One region of the Nonomuraea sp. NPDC050451 genome, then DNA from elsewhere that is predicted to be linked to it. Evidence: riboswitches for the same ligand, from Rfam matches in the RefSeq annotation. Region 1 holds a riboswitch; each other region holds the start of a gene.
The links. A riboswitch is a leader RNA that binds a small molecule or an ion and turns the genes downstream of it on or off. The one in region 1 is predicted to bind cyclic di-AMP.
Positions count from the first base shown of each region.

Region 2: another riboswitch for cyclic di-AMP. It lies ahead of ACIBI9_RS43565 (hypothetical protein); the one in region 1 lies ahead of ACIBI9_RS42905 (C40 family peptidase).
Region 3: another riboswitch for cyclic di-AMP. It lies ahead of ACIBI9_RS24510 (NlpC/P60 family protein); the one in region 1 lies ahead of ACIBI9_RS42905 (C40 family peptidase).
Region 4: another riboswitch for cyclic di-AMP. It lies ahead of ACIBI9_RS02130 (C40 family peptidase); the one in region 1 lies ahead of ACIBI9_RS42905 (C40 family peptidase).

Region 1 is NZ_JBITHZ010000021.1:96,727-100,854, forward strand. It holds gene ACIBI9_RS42900 (3-isopropylmalate dehydrogenase) at 1-703, opposite strand, end outside; cyclic di-AMP (ydaO/yuaA leader) riboswitch at 804-948, shown strand; gene ACIBI9_RS42905 (C40 family peptidase) at 1,126-1,527, shown strand; gene ACIBI9_RS42910 (ROK family protein) at 1,559-2,725, opposite strand; gene ACIBI9_RS42915 (sugar ABC transporter substrate-binding protein) at 2,827-3,930, shown strand; gene ACIBI9_RS42920 (ATP-binding cassette domain-containing protein) at 3,931-4,128, shown strand, end outside.
Region 2 is NZ_JBITHZ010000022.1:39,570-43,697, forward strand. It holds gene ACIBI9_RS43550 (PadR family transcriptional regulator) at 1-282, opposite strand, end outside; gene ACIBI9_RS43555 (MFS transporter) at 309-1,415, shown strand; gene ACIBI9_RS43560 (DUF5302 domain-containing protein) at 1,464-1,664, shown strand; cyclic di-AMP (ydaO/yuaA leader) riboswitch at 1,831-1,965, shown strand; gene ACIBI9_RS43565 (hypothetical protein) at 2,152-2,841, shown strand; gene ACIBI9_RS43570 (alpha/beta hydrolase) at 2,880-3,725, shown strand; gene ACIBI9_RS43575 (aminotransferase class III-fold pyridoxal phosphate-dependent enzyme) at 3,722-4,128, opposite strand, start outside.
Region 3 is NZ_JBITHZ010000007.1:317,951-322,078, reverse strand. It holds gene ACIBI9_RS24520 (winged helix-turn-helix transcriptional regulator) at 71-472, shown strand; gene ACIBI9_RS24515 (LuxR C-terminal-related transcriptional regulator) at 1,115-1,327, shown strand; gene ACIBI9_RS24510 (NlpC/P60 family protein) at 1,355-2,305, opposite strand; cyclic di-AMP (ydaO/yuaA leader) riboswitch at 2,401-2,550, opposite strand; gene ACIBI9_RS24505 (amino-acid N-acetyltransferase) at 2,828-3,397, shown strand; gene ACIBI9_RS24500 (RDD family protein) at 3,483-4,128, shown strand, end outside.
Region 4 is NZ_JBITHZ010000001.1:484,542-488,669, forward strand. It holds gene ACIBI9_RS02120 (NYN domain-containing protein) at 1-718, shown strand, start outside; gene ACIBI9_RS02125 (NlpC/P60 family protein) at 860-1,834, shown strand; cyclic di-AMP (ydaO/yuaA leader) riboswitch at 2,228-2,391, shown strand; gene ACIBI9_RS02130 (C40 family peptidase) at 2,465-2,980, shown strand; gene ACIBI9_RS02135 (hypothetical protein) at 3,606-4,128, shown strand, end outside.

The sequences.
Region 1 (4,128 bases):
CCACGTCGAACCGCTCCGGCTGGCTCACGAAGAACATCGAGGCCGCGTCGATGTGGCAGTAGTCGGTCGTGACGTCGGGGTATTCCGCCGCCAGGCGGTTGACCGTGCGCTGCCACAGGTCACCGGCGTAGGTGAGGACGTTGGTCTTGTGGACGAGCGTCAGCTTCTTGCGCGGCCGCGTGACGGCCTTCTCGAACGCGTAGCGCACCACGCGCTCGACACCGTAGGCGGTGTTGAGCGACTCCTGGGTGGCGATCTCGTGCGGGGTGCCGCGCCGCATGGCGCCGCCGGTGCCCGCGTAGAGGCCCTCGGTGCCCTCGCGGACGACGATCATGTCGATGTTCTCCGCCGGCGTGTCGGCCAGCGGGGTCGCCACGCCGGGGAACAGCTTGACCGGGCGCAGGTTGACGTAGTGGTCGAACTCGAAGCGGAGCCGGAGCAGCAGATCGCGCTCGAGGATGCCTGGCGGCACACTGGGGTCGCCCACGGCGCCGAGCAGGATCGCGTCGTAGCCGCGCAGCTCTTCGAGCACGGCGTCGGGCAGCGTCTCACCGGTACGGTGATAGCGTGCGGCTCCCAGGTCGTAGTGAGTGGGCTCGATCTTCGTGCCGACTGCCTCCAGGACCTTGAGCCCTTCGGCCACGACCTCGGTGCCGATCCCATCGCCGGGGATGACGGCCAGACGGATGTTACGCGACTCCATGGGCCGTACCTTACCGCGTCGTCTCGACTGACGAACACTTCATCTCATTTTTCGGACGCCCTCTTTGTCCGTATTGCGGTTCTTTGACCGTTTCGTTAAAGTCACCGACCAGCCTAATCCGCGCAGCCGCTGCGTGGAGTCGGGGACCCAACTTCCCCCTGGGGCGAGTCGGCACCCCCATGCCGTAGGGCTACTTCCAGGCCCGAGCCCGTCAGCTAACCCGGCCGGCCGTATGGAAGGACAGACCCCTGTCTCGAATCGCCATTGTCCTGGCGGCGGGCGCCGCCGGGCTCATCCTGGCCTCCCCAGCCCATGCCTCGACCAAGATCGACGACCCCACCACTCTGACCGGCAACCAGATCAAGGACATCCAGGAGAAACAGGCCCCGAAGCCCGCCTGGAAGATCGCCATCAAGTACGCCATGAGCAAGCGCGGCACACCGTACGTGTGGGGCGGCGCCAGCCCGAGCGGATACGACTGCTCCGGACTCATGCTCAGGGCGTACGAGCACGCCGGAATCGAACTCCCCCGCACCGCGGCCGAACAGTACGGCGCGTTCGGCAGAAAGATCGCCTGGAAGGACCTCAAACCCGGCGATCTGGTCTTCTTCCACGGCCTCGGGCATGTCGGGATGATCTCCCGGCCCGGCTACATGGTCCACTCCCCGCGCACGGGAGACGTGGTCAAGGAAGAGCGCCTGACCTCCTGGCGCAGGGACTCCTTCGTGGGGGGCGTCCGCCCTGACCCCAAGGGCGTACGGCTCTGGACCAAGCTCAAGAAGGAGCGCGACGAAACGCCCACCACTCTCACGGCCACCCTGTAGGAGGCTTCCGCGTCCGCCTCCCCGCGTGCGGTCAGGGGAGGCGGGCGTCGAAGATGAGGTCCCATGCGCGGGCCCTGGCGCGGGCCACCGCGCCCAGCAGGACGCCGCTGTCTCCCAGTGTGCTGGCCACCACCGACGGCCGCAGCGGGCCGAGCTCGGCGATGCGGCCCTCGATGGCCTCCCCCAGGAGATCCAGGTTGCGGCCCACGCCGCCGCTGAGCACGATCACCTCCGGATCCAGCACGGCCGCCACCGCCACCAGCAGGCCGCCGATGCGGCGCCCCTCGGCCTCCACCACCGAGCGGGCGACGCCGTCGCCGGAGGCCGCCGCGGCGAAGACCTTCTTGGCCGTCTCCAGGCTCAGGCCGGCGGCGCGGGCCGCGCGGACCACCCCGGGCGCGGCGGCCACCGCCTCCGTGGCACCGTGGGCCAGGGCGTCGCCGGCCGACGGCGGGGGGTCCTCGGCCGCGGGCAGGTACGAGACCTCCCCCGCCGCCCCCCGGGCGCCCACGTACAGCTCGCCGTTGATCACGATGCCCATGCCGACGCCGGTGCCGATGGACACCAGCGCGAAGTTGGACTTGCCGCGCCCCGCACCATGCACGTGCTCGGCGACGGCGGCCAGGTTGATGTCGTTCTCGATGACGAGGTCGACCTCCAGCGCGGCGCGCAGGCGCTCGGCCAGATCGGGGCCGGGCAGGTTGGGGGCGAACTCCAGGCGTCCGAGCGCCGAGTCGTACACGCCGGGCGATCCGACGACGGCGCAGGCGATGGCGGGCCAGTCGACGTCGGCCTCGCGGGCGGCGGCCCGGCACAGCTGCCCGACCAGCACGGCCAGCTCGGCGGAGGTGAGGGCGGTGTTGCGCCCGTCTCTCCGGCCGGCGAAGGCGCCGCGCAGGTCGGCGACACCGACCCTGATCCAGTCGCGCCCGATGTCGACGCCGGCGACGTGGGTGGCGGCGGCGTTGAGGTCGTACAGGGACGTGACCGGACCCGGGCGGCCGGAGACCTCGCCGACGACGTGGACGAGCCCGTCCTCCTCCAGCCCGGCCAGCGCCGCGGACACCGTGGGCTTCGACAGGCCGGTGATCTTGGCGAGGTCGGCGCGCGAGGCGGGGCCGTGCTCCTGAAGATGGTCGAGCAGGCGGCGCTCGTTCAGCACTCGCAGCAGCCGCGGATTACCCAGGTCCCCCCGCATCTCACCCTCCTTTGAGGAAGCAGAGCCTAGCCAACTCGGCTGATAGTAAATTACCTTACTTACCAAGCACAGGGGCGGCACATCCGGAAGGACGAAGTGCGATGCACCGAGCATGGCGATCAATCCCTGTCGCGGCGGTCCTCCTGGCCGCCGCCTGTGGAAACGCCGGGAACAGCACCGGAAACGGCACCAGCACCACCACCACGACCACGCAGAGCCAGGGCGGCAAGACGATCGCGCTGTTCCTGCCCGAGTCCAAGACCACCCGGTACGAGGCGTTCGACCGCCCGCTGTTCGAGGCGAAGGTCAAGTCGCTCTGCCCCGACTGCAAGATCCTCTACAGCAACGCCGAGCAGGACGCCCCCAAGCAGCAGCAACAGGTCGAGGCCGCGCTCACCCAGCAGGCCGACGTGCTCGTGCTCGACGCCGTGGACGCCAACGCCGTGGCCCCCCTGGTGAACCAGGCCAAGCAGAAGAAGGTCCCGGTCATCGCCTACGACCGGCTGATCTCGGGCATCGACTACGCGTACTACGTCTCGTTCAACAACGTACGGGTGGGCGAGATGCAGGGCCAGGCCCTGCTCGACGCCATGACCGCCAGGGGCACGGCGGCGAAGGGCCAGATCGTGATGATCCACGGCTCCCCCACCGACCCCAGCTCGGCCGACTACAAGAAGGGCGCCAAGAGCGTGCTGGACGGGAAGGTGAAGGTCGGCAGGGAGTTCGACACGCCCGACTGGAGCCCCGACAAGGCGCAGCAGGAGATGGAACAGGCCATCACCGCGCTGGGCAAGGACACCATCACGGGCGTGCTGTCCGCGAACGACGGCATGGCGGGCGGCGCGATCGCGGCCATGAAGCGCGCGGGCTACCAGCAGCTCCCGCCGATCACCGGCCAGGACGCCGAGCTGGCCGCCGTCCAGCGCATCCTCACCGGCGAGCAGTACATGACCATATATCTGGACATCAGGGCGGAGGCGGAGAAGTCCGCCGAGCTCGCCGTCGCCCTCGCCAAGGGCGAGCAGCCCGCCGCCCCCGCCAAGGTCAACAACGGCGCGGCCGACATCCCGGCGTTCCTCCTCGACCCCATCCCCGTCACGGCCGACAAGGTCAAGGACACGATCGTGAAGGACGGCTTCTACACCGCCGCCCAGCTCTGCACGGGCGAGGTCAAGGCCGCCTGCGAGAAGCAGGGCATCAAGTAGATGCTCGCGGCGACGGGCATCTCCAAACGGTACGGGGCGGTCCAGGCGCTCGACGGGGCCGGCCTGGACCTGCGCCCCGGCGAGGTCGTGGCCCTCATGGGCGACAACGGCGCGGGCAAGTCCACGCTGGTCAAGGCCATCTCGGGGGTCGTGACGCCGGACGCCGGCACGATCACCGTGGACGGTTCGCCGGTCAGG
Region 2 (4,128 bases), on a different contig from region 1:
GGCCACCAGCCGGGCCTCGTACCCGGCCTTGATCCGCTCGACCACCGCGATCGCCTCCTCCGTGGACAGCAGCGGCAGCAGGAACGCCTGCAGCGCGGTCTCGTTGCGTACGACGAAGACCGGTTCGTGCTCCACCAGCCACGTGTGCAGCTCCCGCGCCCCCTCGGGGGTGATCGTGTAGATCTTGCGCCCCCTCGCGCCCTCGGACGAGGCCGCCACCAGGCCGTCGGCCGCCATCTTCACCAGCTCGGGATAGATCTGCGTGTGCCCGGCCTGCCACACGTGGTTGAGCGAGCGCGGGCGCGCTCCTGCCGCTGTCGATGGCGTTGGTGATGGAGATGTTCCCGCCCGGTACGAACGGCGCCCGAGTCCAGGGCGCGCTCGGCGGCGTGATGGGGCTGACGTACCTGGCCGGGCCGTTCCTGGGCGGGCTGTTCACCGACCATGCGACCTGGCGCTGGGCCTTCTACGTGAACGTGCCGCTCGGCCTCGTGTTGATCGCGATCGTCGCGCGCCGCCTGCCGAACCGGCCGGGCGTGGGCGGCGGCGGGCGCCCCGACTACGCGGGCATCGCGGTCTTCACCGTGGCCATCAGCGCGCTGCTGCTGGGCCTGACGGAGAAGGGTCTGGACGGCCACACCTGGAACGACGCCGCCGTGGCCGGGCCGATCGTGCTGGCGGCCGCGTTGCTGGCGGTGTTCGTGCTGGTCGAGAGGCGGGCGGTCAGCCCGATCATGCCCATGCACCTGTTCGGCAACCGCACCTACACGCTCGTGAACGTCACGTCGTTCTTCACGGCCTTCTGCATGTACGCCGGCGTGGTGTTCCTGCCGCGTTACTTCCAGGAGTCCCTCGGCGTCAGCGCCACCGAGTCCGGGCTGAGGATCTACCCGATGACGCTGGCCATGGTCGTGGGCAGCGTCGTCATGGGCGCGCTCATGTCCAGGACGAGGGTCTACAAGCCGTGGCTGGTCGCCTCCCCGTTCCTGCTCGTCGCGGGCACCCTGCTCTGCCTGAACCTGACCGCGCACACCGACGGGCTGCTGCTGGCCGGCTGGATGCTGCTGATCGGGCTGGGCATGGGCCCGATGTTGTCCGGGCTGACCGTGGCCTCCCAGCAGTCCGTCGAGCCGCAGTACATCGGCGTCGCCTCGGCGAACCTGACCTTCTTCCGCCAGATCGGCGGCTCCGTGGCGCTGGCCGTCGGCGGCACCCTCTACACCTCGACGGTCACCGCGGACGCGCCCGCGCACGGGCTGGCCGCCGCGCACGCCTCCGCCGCGGCGGCGGTCATCCCGTCGCTGGGGGTGGCGGGGGCGCTGCTCGCCCTGGTGGCGCTGGTGGCGATGCCGGCCAGGCGGTTGGAGGTGCCCGCCACGCCGGAGAGCAGGGCGGAGGCCAGTTTCGCGTCATAAGCGGCGCCGTGCGAAGCTGTGATAGTCCCCAACACCATGGAGGTCCTCATGGCGGATACACCGGAGCCGGAAGTCAGCGAGACTCCCGAGGACGAGTTGAAGCGCAAGTTCCGCGAGGCGCTGGAGCGCAAGCGCGGCCAGCACGCGGGCTCGGGCGCGGGTGGCAAGGGCGGCGACCCATCAAAGATCCACGGGACGCATGGTCCGGCTGCGAGTAAAAGATCGTTCAGGCGCAAGAGCGGCGGCTGAGGCCGGGAATTTCAAGGGGGTACGGCAATGCCGTGCCCCCTTTCTCTATGCCCGGGGACAGGTAGATCTTTACACCGATTCATGACGAACTGTTTGTGTTTGTCCGGAATACGTGGTTAGAGTGATGCCCACTTACCAGCCGGTGGCGTGGACCACAGAAGGAACCAGCCGGCTGGCGCCTAATCCCGATCACTCGGGAGCCGGGGACCCACCTCCCTGGGGTGAATCCGACCACGTGTCGGTAGGGCACCTCCACGCCCGAACCCGTCAGCTAACCCGGTAGGCGAGATGGAGAGGACATATGCATAACTTGAATGATCACGTAGAACATCCACACGGCGTGATGACGACCGCCCTCTGAGCGGTCCCTTCCCCAGGCTCGTTTCGCGCTCCGCGTAGCTTTCCCCCTTGTCAGGTGCTTTGCCCTGCTACGCCCTTTTTCAAGCGAGCGCAACCTCCCTGCCCCCTCGCGAAGGACTTACTTTTCATGTCTGCACGTTTTGGCCTGCGTACCCTCGCTCTGCTCACCGCCTCCACCGTCGGCGCGCTCACCATCGCCGGCACCGCGGCCCACGCCGACTCCAACACGGACGAGAAGGTCCTGCTCAAGGGCTCGACCACCGCTTCGTACTTCTGGGACGACGCCTCCGGCCGCGCCGGGGACACCGGCCTGCCCGCCAGTGGCAAGCCCATGCAGAAAGGCCTGGCCGCCAGCCCGAGCTGGCCGCTCATGACCGAGGGCTACGTGATCCACGACGGCAAGAAGCTGCCCTTCTTCGTCGGCGACCGCGGCCCGGGCGTGCCCTCCAACAACGGGGTCATGCTCGACCTGGACGGCAAGACGTTCGCGGAGCTGACCGGCGGCACGTTCAACATGGACACGCTCGGCGTCGACGGCAACGGCGGCGAGGGGCACATCAAGGTCGACTACGTCATCACCAAGTGGGGCAACGGTCCCGGCAAGAAGAACTACCCGGTCCCGTTCTCGACCGGCGCCTGGTCCGAACACGACGACAACCCGGCCGAGCCCCCGGCGGGCGCCGCGGCCGTGCCGCCCGCGCGCGAGGCCGGAGAGTGGAGCGCCGGCACGGGCGCCGTCGTGGCCAGCGCCGTGGCCGCGGTGGGCGGCGGCGTGGCGCTCGCCAGCGACCGCGTACGCAATCTCCTCAAGGGCTGAACTTTACGGACCTGGACCAGAATGTCATTCTGGTCCACGTGACCACCCGCGTAGCCGCGAACGGCATCGAAATCGCCTACGAGAGCTTCGGCTCGCACGAAGGACGCCCCCTGCTCCTCATCATGGGGCTCGGCGCGCAGCTCATCCACTGGGATGAAGGCCTCTGCGAGCTGCTGGCGGACCAGGGACACCACGTCGTACGGTTCGACAACCGCGACGCCGGCCTGTCCACCCACTTCCACGATCAGGGCGTTCCCGCGATGGGGGCGCCCTCGCCGTATCTGCTGGACGACCTGGCCGACGACGCGGCGGGACTCATGGACGCGCTGGGCTGGCCGGCCGCCCACGTGGTCGGGGCGTCGATGGGCGGCATGATCGCTCAGGCCCTGGCCATCCGCCACCCGGACCGGGTGCTGACCCTGACCTCGATCATGTCAACTCCCGGCCCCTCGGTGGCCCCGCCCACCGAGGCCGCGCTCGCCGCCCTCATGGCCGCGCCCCCCGCCGACCGCGAAGCGGTCCTGGCCCAGGCGGTGCGCACCTGGTCGGTCATCGGCTCGCCCGGATACGAGCTGGACCACGACCGGATCACCCTGCTGGCCGGACTCGCGTTCGACCGCTGCTTCGACCCCGAGGGGACGGCCCGGCAGCTCGCCGCCATCATGGCCTCGGGCGACCGCACCCTCGGGCTCGCCGGGGTGCGGGTGCCCACGCTGGTGCTGCACGGGGAGGCGGACCAGCTCGTCCCGGTCGCGGGCGGCCACGCCACGGCCGCGGCCGTGCCGGGCGCCCGGCTGGTGACCTACCCGGGCATGGGCCACGACCTGCCGCGCCCGCTCTGGCCGTCGGTCGTGGCCGAGATCGCCAAGCTCACCGCCACCTAGCCGAAGTGGGCACGGGTCTCCGCGAACGCCTGGTCCGTGCCCTCCAGCGCCCTGGCCACGTCGGCCTCCGTGTGCGCGGCCGACATGAACCAGTTGTGCCACGGATGCAGGTAGACCCCGTGCCGCAGGCAGGCGTCGCTCCACCACATCGCGACGGACAGGTCGGCGTCCCCGTCGAAGCTGAGCCACGGGATCGTGACGGGCCCCGTCTGGTTCACCACGAACCCGTGGGACTTGGCCTGCGCGTAGAGCCCCTCGCGGAGCTGCGTGCCCGCGCGCTCCATGGCGCCGATGCCGTCCGTGTCGCGCAGCGTCTCGATGGTCGCCTTGGCCGCCGCCATGGCGACCGCCGAGAACCAGAACGACCCCGTCGAGTACAGCGTCTGCGCCGGTCCGCGCAGCG
Region 3 (4,128 bases), on a different contig from region 1:
CCGTCTTGGAGCGCCCGCCGCGGGCGCCCTACTCTCTCCTGGTAAGTAAGGAGCGGAAAGGGGCGAGCGGGTGGCCACCAAGACGGCGGCGGAGCAGCGTGACGAGGCCAGGCGGGCCTTCGACGCCTACTTCGCCCAGTGCCCTTCCAGGAAGCTGCTCGACACCCTCAGCGACAAGTGGGTCACCCTCCTGCTGACCGCGCTGTCGGAGGGCCCGCGCCGCTACAGCGACCTGTCCAGGCGCGTCGCGGGGGTCAGCCAGAAGATGCTCACGCAGACGCTGCGCGGCCTTGAGCGTGACGGTCTGATCTCCCGCACGCTCACCCCGTCGGTGCCGGTACGCGTGGACTACGCGCTCACCCCGCTGGGCGAGAGCCTGATGCCGTTGGTGGCCGCGATCAAGAGCTGGGCCGAGACGCACATGGAGGACGTCGAGGCCGCCAGGGACCGCTACGACGCCACCAACGCCTGAGCGATCATCGCCGTCGCGAATCCGGCTTCCGGGCCGCCCGGTTTCCGATCCGAAGCCGCTTGTAAGCATCGCGTCAAGGCCGCCGAGGCATGGGGCCGGGAGCGTCCGCCGCGCCCAGGCCACCTCCGTGATCGTGCCTGGTACGCGTACCCGGAAACGAGATCGTCCGGCCCGGCGGGTGGAGTGGGACGCCCGCCGCGCGGCCGGCTGCCGGTCGCAACCCGCGGTGGCAATTGTCCCGGCGGATTGATCCAATTGCCTTAATCAACTGCCTGACCTGGGTTGTCGGATCGTGTGGTGACGTCGTACAAAGCGAGCGATTGGTGGCTCGCCGTGCGCCGGAAAGATCGCGCCGCGGACGCGTGCCCAGCGATAACGAGGGTATCGATCATGTGGAATATCCATGGCGAACTGATCGAAAACTGGAACGCTGGTCAGGGCTATTCCGGAAGCCCCAATGTGATCACTCTACGTTCTGACATATCGCGAGTGCGTCATATATAGCGGATCATGTCAATAGCGCTCGTCAAGTGCGGCGATTGTCATGCTTGACGACCTTTCCAGGATGCGTTTACCGTCTGCGAGGAGCGGCTTCGGCCCGTCTGTGAGGTCCGAGTTCTGCTGTTGGGGGGAGGGCTCCCGATGGATGTGCTCACTGAAGGCGTTGAGCTCAGCCATGCTGATTTGGCGCTGCTGGCGGAGTTGGCCAAGGGAGTCACGGTCGATCGGGTAGGGCGGCGGCTGGATATCAGCGGGCGCACGGTACGCCGAAGGCTGCGGGGCATCTGCGATCGCATAGGCGTGGCCACGGCGATCGAGGCCGTGGCCTGGGCAGCCCGCCGCCAGCTGATCTAGCCGCGGCGGACCGCCGGGGTGCCGCGCTCAGTCGGCGATGCGCACCGCGCCGGCGAACGGCCGCCTCGCGATCGACGCGATCCGTACGACGTCACCCGTCTGCGGGGCGTGCACCATCATGCCCCCGCCGATGTAGATGCCCACGTGGTGCAGGTCGCTGTAGAAGAACACCAGATCGCCCGGCCGGAGTTCCTCGCGCGAGATGTGCCGGCCGGCCGTCCACTGGTCGCCGGTGTAGTGCGGCAGCGAGATGCCCACCCGCTGGAACGCGGCCATGACGAGCCCGGAGCAGTCGTAGGAGCCGGGGCCCTCGGCGCCCCAGACGTACGGCTTGAGCTGCTGCGTGAGCGCCCAGCGCGCGGCCTCCGCGGCCTTCCCCGAGCCCGGGATCGGCAGGTTGACGCGCACGGCACGCGTGCCGGGGCGTCCGGCCTCGCCCAGGGCCCGCCTGAACAGGCTGCTCTCGACCTTCGCCACCAGCTTCGTGATCTTGTCGCGCTTGGTGTCGAGCTCGGTGACGAGCTTCTGGACCTCGTCGATGCGGGCCGTGGCGCTCTCCTTGGCGCGGGTGGCCGTGTCCATCGCCTTGGTGAGCTGGTTGATCTCCTCGCCCTGCTCGGTCTGCAGCGCGTACGAGGTCGCGGCGCGGTTGAGGAAGCCCTCGGGGTCGTCGGAGGTGGCGAAGGCGAGGGTCTTCAGGCCACCGGTGATGTAGGCGTTCTGGGCCAGCGCGACGGCCTTCGCGCGCTTGGCGGCCAGATCCGACTCGCTGCTCGTCAACGTCTTCTGCGCGGACTCAGCGGCCTTCTTGGCGGTCTTGAGCTTCTCCCGCTGGCCGTTGTACTGCTCGGTCAGCGTCTCGATGTCGGTGTGCAGCTTCGTGGCCTGGTCGGCGAGCTCTTTCAGCGTGGGTTCGGGATCCGCGGACGCCGAACCGACGGGGATGGCGAACAGCAGCGCGGCGACTGTGAGACTCACCACACCGAAGCGGCGCGGTCGCCGAGCCCGTTCCGGAGGGCGGGCGTGCTTGCCCGCCGACTTCCCCCCACCGCTGAGCGTGGGCTTCACCAACCAGCTCCTCTCGTCGACGCCTACCGGGTTAGCTGACGGGTTCGGGCCGGAGCAGCCCTACCGAGAGACTCGGATTCACCCCAGTGGTGGCGTCGGAGGTCGCCACCGGCGGTTCCCCGGCTTCCCTTGCGAGAATTGGGCGTGTCTCCCGCGCGACACGCGGGGAACATTGTCGCTGGACACTAATGCACTCCGGGTTCGTGCTCAACCAGAACTGCCAAGTCTGTAGAGGTTTCACAACCGAAGGGTCACAAGGTGATCTCGTGGGCACCCGTGCAGAACAGGCCCTATGCCCCATTTGTCCGCGCTTTCGGCGGGCGCGAGCTGGCCGCGCCCACCCCGTGCCGATCTGACCACGAGATGTAACAAGATGGGCCGAGACATGGGAGTTAGGGCTGAGCCGTAATGAGATCTGTACCCTGGAGAACCATGGAGCAGGTGGCCGAGCTGACAGTGCCCGAGACCGCGGTGGTGGTCCGGCGTGCCCGCACGCCCGACGTGCGCATGGTCAGGCGCCTGGTCGACACCTACGCGGGGGCGGGGCCGCGGCTCCTTGAGAAGGCCACGGTGACCCTGTACGAGGACGTACAGGAGTTCTGGGTGGCCGAGCGAGGCGGGCAGGTCGTCGGCTGCGGCGCGCTCCACGTGCTCTGGGAGGACCTCGCCGAGGTCCGCACGGTGGCGGTGGATCCCGAGTGCCGGGGGATGGGCGTCGGCTACCGGATCGTCTCCGCGCTCATCCAGCAGGCTAAGGATTTGGGTCTGCGACGTGTATTCTGTCTGACTTTTGAGGTCGACTTCTTCGCGCGGCTCGGGTTCCGCCCGATTCAGGGCACACCGGTCTCGCCCGAGGTCTACGCCGAACTGCTGGCCTCGTACGACGAGGGTGTGGCGGAGTTTTTGGATCTTGAACACGTCAAGCCGAACACGCTGGGAAACACCCGCATGCTGCTCCACCTGACATCGGGTGACGTGGACCTTGACCAGATGGAAAGGTGATTGTTGATACCTATGTCGATACGTTGGGCAGCACAGGCATGTGTCCTGACACGTGCCACATGCGCACTCGAAGCGAGGTGACACGGTGAGCACCGGACAGCCGCCGTATCCACAGGACGAATCCGGCGACAACTCTGCGCCTCCCTATTACGGGCAGCAGAACCAGGGCCGCCACCCCGGCGAGCCCGACCCGGACGCGACTGTGATCGGCTACCGGGCGGACGACGCCTATGGGCAGCAGGGCTATGGCCAGCAGCCCCAGTACGGTCAGCAACAGCAGTACGGTCAGCAACCCCAGTACGGCCAGCAGCAGTACGGCCAGCAACCCCAGTACGGACAGCAGCAGCAGTCCCAGCCCGGCTACGGCCAGCAGGCCCAGCAGGGCTACGGCCAGCAGCCCCAGTACGGCCAGCAACCCCAGTCCCAGCCGGACTACGGCCAGCAGCAGCAGTCCCAGCCTGACTACGGTCAGCAGTACGGGCAGCAGCAGGGCTACGGCCAGCAGCCACAGTCGGGCCAGCAGGGCTATGGCCAGCAGTACGGGCAGCAGCAGCAGTCGCAGCCCGGCTACGGCCAGCAGGCCCAGTCCCAGCCTGGTTACGGGCAGCAGGGCTACGGCCAGCAGCAGCCCTCGGGCCAGCAGTACGGCCAGCAACCCCAGTCGCAGCCGGACTACGGCCAGCAGCAGTACGGCCAGCAGCCGCAGTCCCAGCCGGACTACGGCCAGCAGT
Region 4 (4,128 bases), on a different contig from region 1:
GGACGCCAGATCGGCAGCCTCGGCCGCGGGCACTGCGGGCGAGTCCGAGCTACGGCGCCTGCGCGAGCGGCTGGCCGACGTGGAGAAGCAGCTGGAGGCCTCGCGCCGGGCGGCCCGCGAGGGCAGGAGCATCGAGGACGCCCGCATCAGAGTGCTGCTCGACGCGCTGCAGGACGCCTCGGCCGGGCTGCGCAGGGAGCTCGCCCTGCCCACGACGATCAGCCGGCCCGCCGACTCGGTCGCCGCGGTCACCGGCGAGCGGCCCGGCGTCCGGGGGGTGCCCGCGCGGGCGCTGGCCGACGACGACCCGCAGCTGCTCGACCAGCTCCTGGCCCTGCCGCAGGTCCACCTGATCATCGACGGCTACAACGTGACCAAGACCGGCTACGGCACGCTCACCCTGGCCGACCAGCGCACCCGGCTCATGACCGGGCTCGGCGGGCTGGTGGCGCAGACCAGGGTCGAGGTGACCGTCGTGTTCGACGGGGCCGAGCTGAACTCCCCGGTGCAGGTCGTGGCGCCGCGCGGGGTGCGGGTGCTGTTCAGCCAGCCGGGGGAGATCGCCGACGACCTGATCCGCCAGCTCGTCCGCGCCGAGCCGCCCGGCCGGGCCATGGCCGTGGTGTCGTCGGACCGCGAGGTGGCCGAGTCCGTCAGGCGGATGGGAGCCAGACCCGTTCCGTCTGGTTTGCTGCTGCGCAGGCTGGGCCGGGCCTAGAGTACGTGGACCCCTTACGGGCGGGTTTGCCGTGGTCCGCCAGGGATCGGCGTCGTATTACGAATTGAGCGGATTAGGTGAGACCTCACCCGCCACTTCTGTACTATTTCGCCCCAGATATGATCCCTGGGAGGCGACACAGTGAGGTTTGGCAGGGTGCCGGTGGCCGCGGGTCTCGCGTTCGGGCTGGTCCTGTCCCCTGTGGGAGCCGCCGTCGCTGATCCCAGGCCCACCCTCGGGCAGGCCAAGGCCAAGCTCGAGAAGCTCAACGACAAGGCCGACAAGGTCGTCGACCAGTTCAACACGGCCACCGAGCGCTACAAGGCCGCCAAGAGCGCCTACACCAAGCTGAACGACCGCTACAAGACCAAGCTGGCGACGGTCGCGGACCTGCGCGCCCAGGTGATCGGCATGGCCGTCGACAGCTACAAGCTCGGCACCGACGTGACCTCCTTGCCCGGCCTGGTGAGCTCGGACCACCCCGACGACTTCCTGATGAGCCTGGCGCTGGCGGGGCAGCTCTCGCGGGAGCGGGCGGAGAAGCTGGCCGCGTTCGACCGGGAGAACCGCGGGCTGAAGGTCGAGCGCGACAAGGCGGAAGAAGCGCTGGAGGCGGCCGACCGGGAACGGGACGGGGTCGAGAAGGAGCGCTCGGAGATCATGAAGCTGATCGCCGAGCAGAAGAAGCTCCTGAAGAAGCTGGGCGCCTACAACCCCGGCAACCCGAACAGCGTCGGCATCCAGTACACGGGCCCGGCCTCGGGCAACGCCGCCGCCGTCCTGCGCTTCGCGTTCGCCCAGGTGGGCAAGCCGTACGTGTTCGGCGGGACGGGCCCGGGCGGCTGGGACTGCTCCGGCCTGACCCAGGCGTCGTGGCGCGCCGCGGGCGTGTCGCTGCCGCGCACGACCTGGCAGCAGTGGGCCTGGGGCGCGAGTCGCAAGGTCTCACTGAACGCCCTCCAGCCGGGGGACCTGATCTTCAGCTCGAGCTTGGGTCACGTCAGTATCTACGCCGGCGACGGGAAAATCGTTCACGCGCCGCAGACGGGCGACGTGGTCAAGGTCGTCAAACTCTCGGCGTACGGCGGCCGCCTCGTGGGCGCCATCCGCCCGTAGCCTACGACGCTGGATCGTTGATCCCTGCGCCCGATCGGGGCGCCATGGGAACGATCCACGCGTACGACGCGCCGCCCGGAAGCCGCAACAAGTGTGACAAACGCGACATTTGGGGCCTGACAAACGGGCGCGAAAACAAATGTGAGCAGTGTCACATTTCGATAACGGAGCCTGGGGTTCCAGCAGGGATTTTCATCCTTACTGACTCCACTATCTGATCTTTACAGGCGGTGTCCCGCTTTGCCGATCCTTGACCCTTCGGCGTAGCTTCTGGCGACGTCGCGGTGAACAAGCCATGTCCTCCGCGAACCCGCACCGGTCTCTCCCGGTGTGAGACAGATAAAGATCCGCTGGTCAACCGCCCAAACGTCCCCATATCGACACATCGATCGGGCGGTCGGCCTGCCGAGTCCGTGCAGCCAGGAGGCACGGAGCCGGGGACCCATCGATCCCAGTTCCCAGGGATCAGGGGGTGAATCGGCGCGTAGACCGCGCCGTAGGGCGACTTCCAGGCCCGAATCCGTCAGCTAACCCGGTAGGCATTCGTGGAAGACACAAGGAGAAATCCTGTCTACCTCCCTGCATAACCCCCGTCTGTCCCGCATTGCCCTGAGTGGCGTAGCGCTCACGATGACCGTGACGGCCGGAGGTGCGATCCTCCATGCCCCAACGGCTCAGGCGGCCACGACCGGGTCCGCTTCGACGGCCAAGGCGGCCGCAACCGCCGGCACCTCGAAGACGACCTCGGCCGCGGCGCTGAGGGCGGCCAAGGTCGCCCGTCAGAAGGCGAAGGCCCGCAAGGCCGTCGCCGTGGCCAAGAACCAGATCGGTGACCCGTACCGGTACGGAGCCACAGGCCCTGGTTCGTTCGACTGCTCCGGCCTCGTCCAGTACGCCTGGAAGAAGGCCGGGGTGAAGCTCCCGCGCGTGGCGGCCAGCCAGTTCGCCCGCACCAGGAACAAGGTCTCGTGGCGGAACCTCCGGCCCGGCGACCTGATGTTCTTCAGGGGGCTCGGCCACGTGGGCATGTACGTCGGCAAGGGCAAGATGGTCCACTCGCCTCGGACAGGCGAACGGGTACGCATCGACAAGCTGAGTGGATGGCGTCGGGCGTCGTTCGTCGGCGCGGTCCGTCCCGGCATGTGAAGAAGCCCCGCCCGGCTCCTCCGGGCGGGGCTCTCCCATTTCTCAGTTTCATTTTTACGGCGGAGCACGGGCGGCACCACCCGCCGTACATGGCTGAGGACCTCCAGGAAGACGCCCGCTGACCCGCACACGACCCCCACCGCAACGGCACCCCTCAACACAGCCACCCGGGTTGCACGCCCACACCGCCCACCCCCCACGACCCCGACAGCCCAACGCCCCGCGTCCCACAGCGTCCACGGTTCACGGCCGAGGGACCCACGGCTCACGGCCCCACACCTACGGCCCCAGGGCCCACGACCCACGACGCACGGCCCCACGGCGCACGGCCCCACAGCCCCACGGCCCCACGGCCACGCGAGCCACGGCCTCGCGACGCATGGCTGACGGGTCATCGGCTTGCGGCTCGCGAGCGAGGCTCTCGACGGGCGGCTCGTGGCATGTGGTCCCCTGGGGCGCGATCCACGGCGGGCGGTGCGGGTGGATGGCGCTCAAGGGCGCACGGTTCCTCGCTCGCCGTCTCGCGCGGTGCTCCTCGGGTGCGCCGGAGGAGGTCGAATTCGGGCGCGGAGTGTGCCGGGCATGGGCTGGTGGGCGGCTACGATCGGGCATCGTGTCAGGGCAGGTGAGTCGGCGGGCTGCGATCGTCTCCGTCCTGCTCCTCGCCTTGGCCCCCGCCAGTGCCCCCACCCCCGATTCCCCCGTCCTTCCCGCCGAGGTCCGTGGCCTGTGGGGTGACGGTGAGGTCGTGGTCCGCGGGGCGCGGTCCGTGGTCGTCGGCCAGCACACCGCACCCGGCGAGCCCGGCGAGTCCAGTGAGCTCGGCGACATCGCGCGCAGGGCTGATCGGGCGGGGCAGCGGGTGTCGGCGGTGCTCGGAAGGTCAGTACGACCGCTCGTAGTCGTTCCCTCGTCCGCCTCCGAGGCGGCCAGGCTGGCCGGGGTGGGGCGGGTCGACGGGCTGGCGGCGGTGGCCGATCGCGGGCGCGTGATCATCGTCCCCGAGTTCTTCGCCAAGCTGAACTCCATCGGCAAGGACGTCGTGCTCGCCCACGAGCTCACCCACGTCGTGGCCGGCACCGACCGCCTGCCCCCATGGCTCTATGAGGGATTCGCCGACTACGTCGGCTATCGCGACTCCGGGCTCC